Pleomorphomonas sp. PLEO: one gene and its partner. The protein of the gene in region 2 interacts with the protein of the main gene of each other region in a pairwise test. Links are inferred from orthologs where the notes say so. Each region holds a gene or a part of one and is shown on either strand. Other genes may lie near its edges. The genes, in order: rho and hfq.

Region 1 (6,437 bases), 3.3 Mb from region 2 along the record:
ACGAGGTCGTCGATCATCACGCCAAGATAGGCCTCGGCCCGGTCGAAGGTGACGCCTTCGGCCCCACTAGCCCGCCGCGCGGCATTAAGGCCGGCAACCAAACCCTGCGCCGCCGCCTCTTCATAACCGGTGGTGCCGTTGATTTGGCCAGCCAGGAACAAGCCAGTCAACTTCTTGGCTTCAAGGGTCGGCTGCAGCTCGCGAGGATCGATATGGTCGTATTCGATGGCATAGCCATACTGAACGATACGCGCATGCTCTAGACCGGGAATGGAGGCGATAATGGCGTCTTGCACATCCTCCGGCAGGGAAGTCGAAATACCGTTCGGGTAGACGAGGTCGCTGTCCAGCCCCTCCGGCTCCAGGAAAATCTGGTGGCCATCGCGATCGCCGAAGCGAACGATCTTGTCCTCGATCGACGGACAATAGCGAGGACCGCGACTACCGATCTGCCCGGAATACATCGGCGAGCGATGGACGTTGTCGCGGATGACTCGGTGGGTAGCCTCACCTGTCCGGGTGATGTGACAGGCCACCTGTGGCTGAGTGATGGCGGCGGTCAACGTCGAGAAAGGCTCAGGATCGTCGTCGCCCGGCTGGGATTCAAGGGCCGTATAATCAATGGAATGGCGGTCAAGACGAGGCGGCGTGCCGGTTTTGAGGCGCCCTAGCCGCAAACCAAGCCGCGACAGCGTCCGAGACAAGCCCAAGGCCGGCTTTTCTCCAATACGGCCGGCGGGTGTTGTTTTGGGTCCGAGATGAATAAGTCCCGACAGAAAAGTCCCGGTGGTCAACACGACGGCGCCACAGGTCAGCCGACGCCCGTCAGCCATAACAACGGCTCCGACGCGACCGTTTGAAACCACGATATCGTCGGCTTCGCCTTCGACAACCGTCAAATTGGCCGCCGATGCGATCTCTGCCTGCATCGCGGCCTTGTAGAGCTTACGATCGGCTTGGGCACGAGGGCCGCGCACGGCCGGGCCCTTGCGCCGGTTGAGCAAGCGAAACTGTATACCCGCTGCATCGGCGACTCGGCCCATCAACCCGTCGAGAGCATCGACCTCACGGACCAAGTGCCCCTTACCCAGACCGCCGATCGCCGGATTGCAGGACATGGCGCCGACCGTTGAAAAGTCATGCGTAACCAGTGCTGTCTTGGCACCGCTGCGCGACGCGGCATGCGCCGCCTCGGCGCCCGCGTGGCCACCACCGATAACAATGACGTCGAAGCGTTCCAGATCGCTCACCATCGCTCCTGATGTTGCAAGTTAGCAAACTTTGCAAAAAACGGCCGAGGTGCCCATTATTGCCGGGCCATCCACACCTGATCCCCACGTCACAGACGCCAGCCCTTAAAGCTTGGGGATGCCTTAATAGGTCAGAATTGCCCCAAAGGTCAAAGCCGAAAGCGCTGATTTCTGCGCTTTTCAAGCTAGCTCTTGGAGGAAAGAGCCGGTTTTCCGGAATCGGTTCGGTAGCGAATCCGAATAGTTTTCCACAAGCTGTGGAGTGTTTCACGTGAAACACCGTTAATATTTTGGAAGCTTGCCAGAAATGCGCCCCACTTCCCAGGTGCGGGCGAGCGATACGACGGCGTGGTCCGCGGCAACTTCGGATAATCGTTTCGGATTGGAATCGATTATTTGCCGATGCAGAACGTCGAGAATATCGAGCCAAGTACCTCTTCAACGTCAATGCGGCCGGTCAGTCGACCGAGCGCCTCGCCAGTTTGACGCAGTCGATCGGCCACGATCTCAGCTGGAAGTCCCGAAACTTCTATATCCCTGAGTGCGCTGACTGCTTGTTCCAAACACTGTCGTTGGCGTGCCCGGCTCACCAGCGGCGCCTCACCTCCGAGACGCCCAGCCGCTTCCTGAGACAATCGATGAAGGAGTCGATCAACTGAAGCTCGGTCGTGAATGGAGATCGTCAGCCCTTCGCGATTAGAAGAATTGAGATCGGCCTTGGTCTGCACACTCAGAACCTTCCCTCCCAGCGTCGTGATGTCCTGAGGAGGATCGCCGCCGTTCTCGTCAAGCCAGAGGATCAGGTCAGCGGACTGTGCCCGCGCCCTGCCCCGTCGCATACCCTCAACCTCGATCACATCGCCACCGTCCCGCAGGCCTGCCGTATCCACCAACGTAACAGCGTAGCCACCGAGATCGAGATGGACCTCCAGGAGATCGCGGGTCGTGCCGGGAATGTCGGTAACAATGGCGACTTCACGCTCGGACAGCGCATTGACCAGACTGGACTTGCCGGCATTGGGTGGACCAAGCACCACCACTTCAAAGCCATCGCGGATACGCTCGCCACGTTGGCCAGCCGATAGTTCACGCTCCATCTCCGCCCGCAAGGCACCAATCCCAGTGCCGACGGCGCTGGAAATATCTTCCGGCACATCCTCCTCGTCGGAAAAATCGAGGTCCGCCTCGACGTAGGCCCGCAAATCGATCAGGCGCCGCCGCCAGTCCTCGGCCCTTGTCCGGAAGGCGCCACCAGCGAGACGCACGGCTTGACGCCGTTGGGCTTCTGTATCGGCAACGATGAGGTCCGCGAGGCCTTCCGCTTCCGTGAGATCGAGCCGACCATTGTCGAAGGCACGACGGGTAAACTCACCAGCCTCGGCGAGCCTCGTTCCCGGAAGACTTCCAAGAAAGGCGACAAAAGCCGCAACGACCGCCCTGCCACCATGCAAATGGAACTCGGCAATGTCCTCACCGGTAAAACTGCCTGGAGCCGGAAAGAACAACACCACCCCACGATCGATGACCTCACCCCCGACGCCACGGAAGGTTTTCAAGGTCGCGTGGCGAGGTGCTGGCAACTGGCCAACGGTTGTTTCGAGTACGAATCGGACGTCAGGTCCGGAGACTCGGACCATCGCGACGCCACTTGGCAGAGCCCCGGACGACAAGGCGAAGATCGTATCGGACACGACTCAATCCTTTGGTTTGATCATTCGTTCAAGATGCCGAGCCGGGCGAGTTCCCTTGGCCAATATGAGAATGGCCGAGCCGCACAAATGGCAAAGGGCCCGATGGGCCCTTTGTATGTCGCGCAGGAACTGGAACGGCGACGAATCGATATCCGCCGATGATTCACGTGAAACACACGAGCCGGATGTCAAGTGTTCATGGAATCGAAGAAGTCGCCGTTGGTCCGCGTCTGCCGGAGCTTGTCCAGCAGGAACTCGGTCGCGTCCGTTGTCCCCATCGGATTGAGAATACGACGGAGAACAAAGGTCTTCTTGAGCTTGTCGGGGACCACCAGCAGGTCTTCCTTGCGGGTACCGGAACGCTGGATATCGATGGCCGGGAACACGCGTTTGTCCGAGATCTTGCGATCCAGGATGATTTCCGAGTTACCAGTGCCCTTGAACTCTTCGAAGATAACCTCGTCCATACGGCTGCCCGTATCGATCAACGCGGTGGCAATGATGGTCAAGGACCCGCCCTGTTCGATATTTCGAGCCGCGCCGAAGAAGCGCTTCGGCCGCTGCAGCGCGTTGGCATCGACACCACCTGTCAGCACCTTGCCGGAAGACGGCACCACCGTGTTGTAAGCGCGACCGAGGCGGGTGATCGAATCAAGTAAAATGACCACGTCGCGGCCATGCTCGACCAGACGCTTGGCCTTTTCGATGACCATTTCCGCTACTTGAACGTGGCGTGTCGCCGGTTCGTCAAAAGTCGAGGAAACCACCTCGCCCCGTACCGAACGCTGCATGTCGGTCACTTCTTCCGGGCGCTCGTCAATCAGAAGAACGATCAGGTAGCATTCCGGGTGGTTGGTGGTGATCGAGTGGGCGATGTTCTGCAACAGAACGGTCTTGCCGGTACGCGGCGGCGCGACGATCAGCGCGCGCTGGCCCTTGCCGAGCGGTGCCACGATATCGATGACACGGGCCGAGAAATCCTTCGACGGGACGCCTTCGACTTCCATGCGGAAGCGCTCATCCGGATAGAGCGGCGTCAGGTTGTCGAAGTGCACCTTGTGGCGCGCCTTCTCGGGGTCTTCGAAATTGACGGTGTTGACCTTGAGCAGCGCGAAATAGCGCTCGCCCTCCTTGGGGCTACGAATCTGCCCTTCGACGGTATCACCGGTCCTGAGCGAGAAGCGGCGAATTTGCGCCGGCGAAATGTAGATGTCGTCAGGACCCGGCAGATAGTTGGCGTCAGGCGAACGCAGGAAGCCAAAGCCGTCCTGGAGCACTTCGACAACGCCCTCGCCGATGATATCGACTTCTTGCTCGGCGAGCTGCTTCAAAATGGCAAACAGCAATTCCTGCTTGCGCATGGTCGAGGCATTTTCCACCTCGACCTCTTCCGCAACGGCCAGAAGTTCGGTGGGGGTCTTCTTCTTGAGATCCTGGAGTTTCATCTCCGACATGGACAAGGCATCTCTTGGCTGGAAAAAGGAATCGAAGTCGAAAACAAAAAATTCCCCTGCTTGGGGATACGCATCGACGATCTTTTCCGAAGGACGCGGGCTGGCAGCAACGGTGGGGAACCGCCGCGGGGGGAAACTCTCCAGACCTTCTCGGCCTGGATACGCCTGTCCGCGAAGTGAGGGACGATTTCGCTATACCCTGTTCCGTCCGGCGCGGCAAGACTCAGGGACTACGAGGTCTCGTACTGGCTTTTAGAACGGCTTCAGTACGACCAGCACAAGAATGGCGAAGAGGATCAGCGTCGGCAGCTCGTTCATCATGCGGAAGAAGCGCGCGGCATGCTGATTCGCATCCCGTTCGAAGGCCTTGCGCCAAGCATCGAGCTGATAATGATAGACGGTCAGGCCGAGCACGAAGAGGAGTTTCAACCACAGCCAGGACGCCGTGGAAAACCATGCTCCCTTTACTCCAAGCCAAAGACCAAAAACCCAAGTGGCATACATCGCCGGCCGCATGATGCCCTTCAGCAATCGGCGTTCCATCACCTTGAAGGTTTCGGACTGAACTGAGCCGGTCTCAGCATCGGCGTGATACACAAAAAGACGCGGCAAATAGAAGATACCGGCCATCCAGGCGATCACCGAAAACAGGTGGCCGATCTTGATCCAGTCATAGCCGAGACCCATTATCGTCCCCCAACACCACGCACTCGTGCCAGCATGCGCGCGACATTGTCGATCGAGCCGTCCGGCGTGATGCCATGGCCGAGGTTGAAGATCAGCCTACCCTCACCCAACCGGGCAAGGATTCGATCAACAGCGGCATCCAGCATATCCCCACCCGTGACGAGATGCAGCGGGTCGAGGTTGCCTTGAACGGCGACGAGCGGCTGCACATCGTCACGAACAAAATCAAGCGAAGCCTGCCAATCGACGCCAACGGCATCGACCCCGGTCTCCCGCACATAAATCGGAAGATGGCCGCCCGCCCCTTTTGGAAAGCCGATCACCCGCGCGCCAGGTATCTCAGCGCGCAAGCCTTCGACGATGCGGCGCGTGGGCTCGATCACAAAACGCTGGAAACCAGCATCATCCAGCACGCCGGCCCAGGTATCGAAAATCTGCACCGCATCGGCGCCTGCCCTCAGCTGAGCGGCGAGGTAGGTGATCGAAGCGTCCACAAGGATATCGACCAGCCGATCGATACCGATCGGGTCGCTCAGCGCCGCCCGCCGTGCCGGCATCTGGTCGGGGGTGCCACGTCCCGCGATCATGTAGGTGATCAGCGTCCAGGGCGCACCGCAGAAGCCAAGGAAGGCCGTCTCGTCGGGAAGCTCCGCACGGATGGATGACACCGCCTCGATGACTGGCTCAAGCCGCGTGAGCAGACGATCCGGTTCCAGAACAAGGTGAGCCAGATCGACCCGCTCAAGCCTCGGGCCTTCGCCTTCGACGAACCAAACCTTCTGACCAAGGGCGTGTGGAACGACCAAAATGTCGGAAAACAAAATTGCCGCATCGAAGCCGAAGCGACGGATCGGTTGCAGGGTCACCTCGGTAGCCAGAGCAGGTGCATAGCAGAGATCGAGGAAGGATCCAGCTCTGGCTCTCGTCGCCCGATATTCGGGAAGGTAGCGTCCGGCTTGACGCATCATCCAAACCGGCGGTGGCCACATCCGCTCGCCATCGAGGACTCTGAGAAGGCGACGCTCACTCGCTGCCCTATCGGTCTTTTCAGTGATCGCTCCGATGGCCGTTTCCAAGGTAAGAATCCTATTTAAAGATACTTTCTTTTTCTTATTGGCGAGGGATAGCAGGGATTGTTGTTCCTCCACAATCGGAACCATGCGAAGCGTCTCTGCTCGACAGCGGTAGCGTCATTTGAACCGGTGGCCTGTGGCTTTTGTGGAAAACTGTAGCGGATGGCGGAATGCCGCAATTCTTAACGAATGGTTAATGGGGATGACCGCCGAACAGTTAATGAACCATTAAGCATCAGCGCCGCTTTTGCACAGCACCCACAGACACCGTCAAGACAGTGC
Region 2 (6,135 bases):
CAATGACTTGTCGACACGAGAGCCGGAGATGATACATCCGCCGGACACCAGCGAACTGGTGGCTGCCCCGCGCCGACCGTCCTCATCGTGGATGAACTTGGCCGGCGGCGTCAGCTCGGTATACGTCCAGATCGGCCACTTGTGGTCATAAAGATCCAAGGCCGGGATAAAATCGGTGAGATCGATATTGGCTTCCCAGAAGGCATCGATCGTGCCGACATCGCGCCAGTAAGGCTCATCTTCCGAAGTTGAGCGGACGCAACTGTCGGAGAATTTGTGCGCGATCGCCTTGCCCCCCTTCACGATGGCCGGGATGATGTCCTTGCCGAAATCGTGGCTGGAGTTCGGATCGTCTTGATCCTGGCGCAGCAGATCGATCAGAAAGTTAGTCTTGAAGACGTAAATTCCCATCGAGGCCAGCGCCATATCCGGGCGGCCGGGCATGGCCGGCGGATCGGCCGGCTTCTCGACGAATTCGATGATCCGGGCAGTCTCGTCGATCGCCATGACGCCGAAGCCGGAGGCCTCCATGCGCGGGACCTCGATGCAGCCAACGGTCACATCGGCGCCGGACGAGACATGCTGATCAAGCATGATCTCATAGTCCTGCTTGTAGATGTGGTCGCCAGCCAGAATGATGATGTATTCGATGTTATGGGCTTCGATGATGTCGATGTTCTGGGTCACTGCGTCGGCGGTTCCGACGTACCATTTATCCTCGGCAACGCGCTGCGAAGCGGGAAGGATGTCGAAGCTCTCGTTGCGCTCCTGGCGGAAGAAGTTCCAGCCGTATTGGAGGTGACGGATAAGACTGTGCGCTTTGTACTGAGTGGCCACAGATATGCGGCGAATGCCTGAGTTGAGCGCGTTGGAAAGAGCGAAATCGATAATGCGGCTTTTGCCGCCGAAATAAACCGCCGGCTTAGCCCTGCGGTCCGTGAGCTCTTTAAGACGGCTGCCCCGTCCCCCGGCCAGCACGAACGCCATCGCTTCGCGTGCCAGCCGCCGATTGCTGTAAGAACTGTCAATCATGGTATCCTCCCGACTTCTTCCGCCGTCGGCCCGGTTCCCTCGATGGCGCTGCCGGCACTGCCGGCCCGGAACGGAACCTGAGACAAACGGCTGGCGCTTCTTCCCCGCCCCGTTCGTCCTTATGGCTCGACGTAAGGGCACTATGGCGCGGGAGGGTTAATTTGTCTTCCCCCTATTTTGGCTGCGAAGGAATTCAAACTCTTGACAAAAAGCGCGTCGGGACGGCGAAGCGAAAGGCGGACGCCCCGCACGTACGGCGGGGCGTCGCAAGACTCAGACGGCGGGAACCGTCGGGCGTTCCAACACCTTGACAACGGTGCCAACCGGCACTCTTTCGAACAGGTCAATGACATCCTGATTGATCAGGCGGATGCACCCGGAGGAGACGTTGCTGCCGATCGTCCAAGGCTCCACCGTGCCATGGATACGATAGAGAGTGTCGATGTTGCCCTGATAAAGGTAATGCGCACGGGCGCCCAACGGATTGTCCGGACCGCCGGGCATGCCACCAGCCCACTTGCGAGAGTTGGGATCGCGCGCCTGCATTTCCACCGGCGGGTGCCACGACGGCCATTTTGCCTTGCGACGAATGACGGCGGAACCGGCCCAGGCAAATCCCTCGCGACCGACGCCGATGCCGTAGCGCATCGCCCGGCCGTCACCCAGCACCAGATAGAGGTAGCGGGCGGGTGTATCGACGATGAGGGTGCCCGCCGGCTCGTCGGTCACATAGTCGACCTCCCGGCGCAGGAACGCCGGATTGACCCGCGTCAGATCCACCGCGGGAACAGTGAACCCGCCGTCCTTAATCTCGCCGTACATCGCGACATACTCAGCGGACGGCAAAGGATAGCGCTTCGGCTTGGTTGGATCGATGAGCGGCGGCATCGCCGGCACGCCGGGGTTCGTAACGCAAGCGGCAAGGACAAGAGGCAGCGCGCCGAGAAAGGCTCGCCTGGACGGTAGGTTCATAGTCTCCACTTTCTGCTGATTCGACGGTGGCATTCAGTCAACCTGATGAACGCACAATACTCTAGTCATGTTGCTAAACTTGCCCGGCTGAGATCAGTTTTCCGCGAGCGGATGCTGAATGCGTTCGCCATAGCGCTGATGAAAGGTGGTCATCGACTTGTCGGCGATGCGCACCGTCAGGCGTAGCGTGCCGTCATCGCCTTCGTGCCGTTCGAGTACTTCGCCATGATCGTAGAGCCAGGCAAGTCCGGCGCCGTCGGAAGGATCGAGGGCGAGTTCGTGCACCGGCCTGGTACCAACCACCCTTGCTTCGATAGCTGCCAACAGTTCGGGCAAACCCGCTCCGGTGACGGCCGAGACAACGTGCCGTTCCTGCCCGCCAGGGGATTCGGTCTCTGCCTGCGCCAGCAGAACGTCGCGCCGCGCGTCGTCGACAAGGTCGATCTTGTTCCACACTTCGATGATGCGGTCGCGATCCTCGGGATTGAGGCCGAGTTGCTTCAGCACTTCCGCAACGTCGCTCGCCTGCGCCTCGGTATCCTTGTGAGAAATGTCTCGCACATGCAGGATAATCGACGCCTCGATCACCTCCTCAAGCGTTGCCCGGAAGGCCGCGACGAGGTGCGTCGGCAGGTTCGAAATGAATCCCACGGTGTCCGACAGAATGGCATCGGTACCGTGCGGCAGCTTGATGCGGCGAAGCGTAGGATCGAGCGTTGCAAACAGAAGATCCTTGGCGAACACATCCGCTTCGGTCAGCTCATTGAACAGCGTCGATTTGCCGGCGTTGGTGTAGCCAACCAGCGCCACCACCGGATGCGGCACCTTGCGCCGCTGTCGCCTGTGCAAATCTCGCGTACGTTTGACCTGTTCGAGATCGGCCTCAATGCGCGTAATCTTATCTTGGAGTTGGCGCCGGTCAGCTTCGATCTGCGTTTCGCCGGGACCACCCAGGAAGCCGAAACCACCGCGCTGCCGCTCAAGGTGAGTCCACGAGCGGACGAGGCGCGATTTCTGGTACTTGAGGTGGGCAAGTTCCACCTGCAGTCGCCCTTCGCGCGTCCGTGCCCGTTCGCCAAAGATTTCGAGGATGAGCCCCGTACGATCGATAACTTTGGTTTTCCAGGCTTTTTCCAGGTTGCGCTGCTGAATGGGCGTGAGCGCATGATCGACGATGACGAGGTCGATCTCCTCGGCCTCTACCCTCTCGCCGATTTCTTCCACCTTGCCGGAGCCAAACAACGTTGCCGGCTTCGGCTGGTTGACCGGCACGGGAAGGGTGGCGCGCACATTGAGATCGATGGCCAAGGCCAAGCCGGAGGCTTCCTCAAGCCGCGCTTCAAGATCGCGCTGGGTGATTGTGGCAGCGTCGTCCCTGCCCCCCCGCTGACGCAGATCGGGCACAAGAACCAATGCCCTCGCCGGCTCATCGATGCGATCGACACTCTTCTTGCGAGGACGGCCGCCCTCTTCAAGATCCTGTTCGTCGGTCACTTAACCTCCCGAAAACCGCGCCGCGCGCGGCCAATAACTGATTTCCGTGATAAGCCGCCCATGGAGCGATCCATGAGCGGACAACAACGGAACCCATCGGACTCAGTTCGGTTCCTCGCTACCTTCGAAAAGGGCCAAAGGCTGAGCCGGCATGATGGTGGAAATGGCGTGCTTGTAGACGAGCTGGGAATGCCCGTCGCGCCGCAGGAGGACGCAGAAGTTATCGAACCAGGTGACCACGCCCTGTAGCTTGACGCCATTGATCAGAAAAATCGTCAGCGAAATCTTATTCTTACGGACGTGATTAAGGAAGGTGTCCTGAAGATTTTGGGCTTTGTCCGCCATTTTATTCGGCCTTTTCGACTTCGTTTTTTTGTGAGGGGCAAACGCCACACCGACGCTACGCGTCGCCCGGACTTATGGTTACGCCGGGCGCGTCGGAAATTACCAGTCCATTTCGAATGCGTGTCACGGTCGGTGGGCTCGTGCTATCCGTGTTTCGGAGAGCATGTGACAATTTTGCCCAAGGCGGCCTTGGCCGTCAAATCGGTGTGCGCTCGGCGATATCATGGAAGCGCCGCCTCAGACCGGCGGCGACGCTGCCAGGAGCGCCATTGGCGACCGCCTCGCCGTCGATGCTCACGACGGGGCAAAGAATCGCGCCGGCCGACGTCAAGAATACCTCCCGTGCCGCCTTCATCTCGGCCACTGTGAAGTGACGTTCGACGACCGGAACACCCTCGGCGGCCGCCACCTCCATCAAGACCGACCGGGTAATGCCACGGAGAATGCCTCGCTCGGCCGGGCGGGTGACGATCCTGCCCTCTTCGTCGACTAGCCAGACATTGGCGGACGATCCCTCGGTGACAAATCCCTCGGCGTCGACGAACACCGCTTCGAAGGCGCCAGCCTCGCGCGCCGCCTGCTTGGCGAGCGCGTTGGGCAGCAGGCCAACCGTCTTGATGTCCACGCGCTCCCAGCGGTTGTCGGGAAGGGTGATGACGGGCACGCCCTTCTCATAGCGGTGAGCAGCCGCGGCAACGTCCAGCGACTTGGCCGTCGCGGTAAAGGTCGGATTCACGCCGACGGGAAAGGCATGATCGCGCGGCGCGGCACCACGGGAGATCTGCCAGTAGACATAGCCATTCTCGACCCGATTGCGACGAGCAACCTCCCGCAGCACATGGGTCATCGCCGCCCGACTCATCGGCGCGGCAATCCTCAGTTCGGCCAGCGACCGGTCGAGCCGGTCGAGATGGCGGCGAAGATCGATGATGGCGCCATCCTTGATCTGACAGGCCTCATAGACGGCATCCGCGAACTGGTTGCCCCGATCCTCGACGCTGACGACGGCCTCCCGCGACGGAACGTAGCGCCCATTGACGTAGGTGATGCGGGACATGGCCGGCTCTCCAGAACTATACGGCAAGCGGTTATAAGATCACTCGAGTTCGACGATCCGCCCTTCGTCGAGGGTGATGCGCCGGTCCATTCGTTCGGCCAGCGACATGTTGTGGGTGGCGATGATGGCGGCGAGCCCAGTGGCCCTCACCAGCGCAGCCAGCGCGTCGAATACATAATGGGATGTTTTCGGATCGAGGTTGCCCGTCGGCTCGTCGGCGAGCAGCACCTTTGGGGCATTGGCAACGGCGCGGGCAATTGCCACGCGCTGCCGCTCGCCACCCGAAAGCTGCGAGGGGAGATGGGTTCCCCGCTTCTCAAGCCGCATATAAGAAAGCAGATCCTTGCCGCGCTTGGCAGCTTCCTTCTGGTCGAGGCCAGCAATCATCTGCGGGATCATCAGGTTCTCAAGCGCGCTGAATTCCGGCAGAAGATGATGGAACTGATAGACAAAGCCGATCTCGGTGCGGCGAAGGCGGGTGCGGTTGGCGTCGTCGAGCGTACCGCAGGATCTGCCGCCGATGAAAACCTCACCGGCATCAGGCTTTTCCAGCAGGCCCGTTATGTGAAGAAGCGTCGATTTGCCGGCACCGGACGGAGCGACCAGCGCGGTCAATTCGCCGGCAAACAGATTGAAGTCGCAACCACGAAGGATCGGCAGCGTGCCGGTGCCCTCCTTGTAGGACTTCTCGATGCCGACCAGCTTCAGGACCGGATCTTCGACGCCGGTGATGAGGGTTTCAATGGCCGGCATCACTCGTACCTCAGCGCGTCGACGGGATCGAGACGGGCCGCCTTCCAGGCGGGATAGATGGTGGCGACGAACGACAGCACCAACGCCATGATAAGGACGCTGATCGTCTCGTGCATCTGCATATCGGCGGGAAGCTGGCTGAGGTAGTAGAGTTCGGGTGAGAAAAGTTCCGTCGACGTCAGCCAGGACACGAACTGCCGGATCTTCTCGACGTTGAGGCAGACGACAAGCCCCAGTCCGAAACCGGCTATTGTGCCGGCAACGCCAATCGCCGAGCCGGTGATCAGGAAGATACGCAGGATAGCTCCGCGGCTCGCTCCCATCGTGCGAAGAATAGCGATGTCGTGGCTCTTGTCCTTGACCAGCATGGTCATGCCCGAGACGATGTTGAGCGCCGCCACCAGCACGATCAGCGTCAAGATCATGAACATCACGTTGCGCTCGACTTCGAGGGCCGAGAAGAAGGTGACATTGCGCTGTCG

What was found.
Region 1: the proteins of hfq (region 2) and rho interact in binary tests that used the Escherichia coli proteins (3 or more experiments, as listed by UniProt). The link is inferred for Pleomorphomonas sp. PLEO from one-to-one orthologs.

Annotation. Positions count from the first base shown.
Region 1 is NZ_CP166625.1:604,807-611,243, reverse strand. The notes cover bases 2,263-5,219. They hold rho (transcription termination factor Rho), read right to left. Parts: upstream 4,396-5,219; coding sequence 3,130-4,395; downstream 2,263-3,129. Other genes in these bases: hemE (uroporphyrinogen decarboxylase), read right to left, coding at 5,082-5,219; hemJ (protoporphyrinogen oxidase HemJ), read right to left, coding at 4,648-5,082; mnmE (tRNA uridine-5-carboxymethylaminomethyl(34) synthesis GTPase MnmE), read right to left, coding at 2,263-2,887. In the rest of the region: tRNA uridine-5-carboxymethylaminomethyl(34) synthesis enzyme MnmG, read right to left, coding at 1-1,253; more of mnmE, read right to left, coding at 1,643-2,262; more of hemE, read right to left, coding at 5,220-6,242. UniProt on the Escherichia coli protein: Facilitates transcription termination by a mechanism that involves Rho binding to the nascent RNA, activation of Rho's RNA-dependent ATPase activity, and release of the mRNA from the DNA template.
Region 2 is NZ_CP166625.1:3,907,805-3,913,939, forward strand. Bases 2,223-4,877 are described here. They hold hfq (RNA chaperone Hfq), read right to left. Parts: upstream 3,844-4,877; coding sequence 3,601-3,843; downstream 2,223-3,600. Other genes in these bases: hflX (GTPase HflX), read right to left, coding at 2,223-3,438; AB6N07_RS18160 (D-amino-acid transaminase), read right to left, coding at 4,040-4,877. Also shown: glgC (glucose-1-phosphate adenylyltransferase), read right to left, coding at 1-1,032; AB6N07_RS18145 (L,D-transpeptidase), read right to left, coding at 1,306-2,004; more of hflX, read right to left, coding at 2,098-2,222; more of AB6N07_RS18160, read right to left, coding at 4,878-4,900; AB6N07_RS18165 (ABC transporter ATP-binding protein), read right to left, coding at 4,940-5,653; AB6N07_RS18170 (lipoprotein-releasing ABC transporter permease subunit), read right to left, coding at 5,653-6,135. UniProt on the Escherichia coli protein: RNA chaperone that binds small regulatory RNA (sRNAs) and mRNAs to facilitate mRNA translational regulation in response to envelope stress, environmental stress and changes in metabolite concentrations.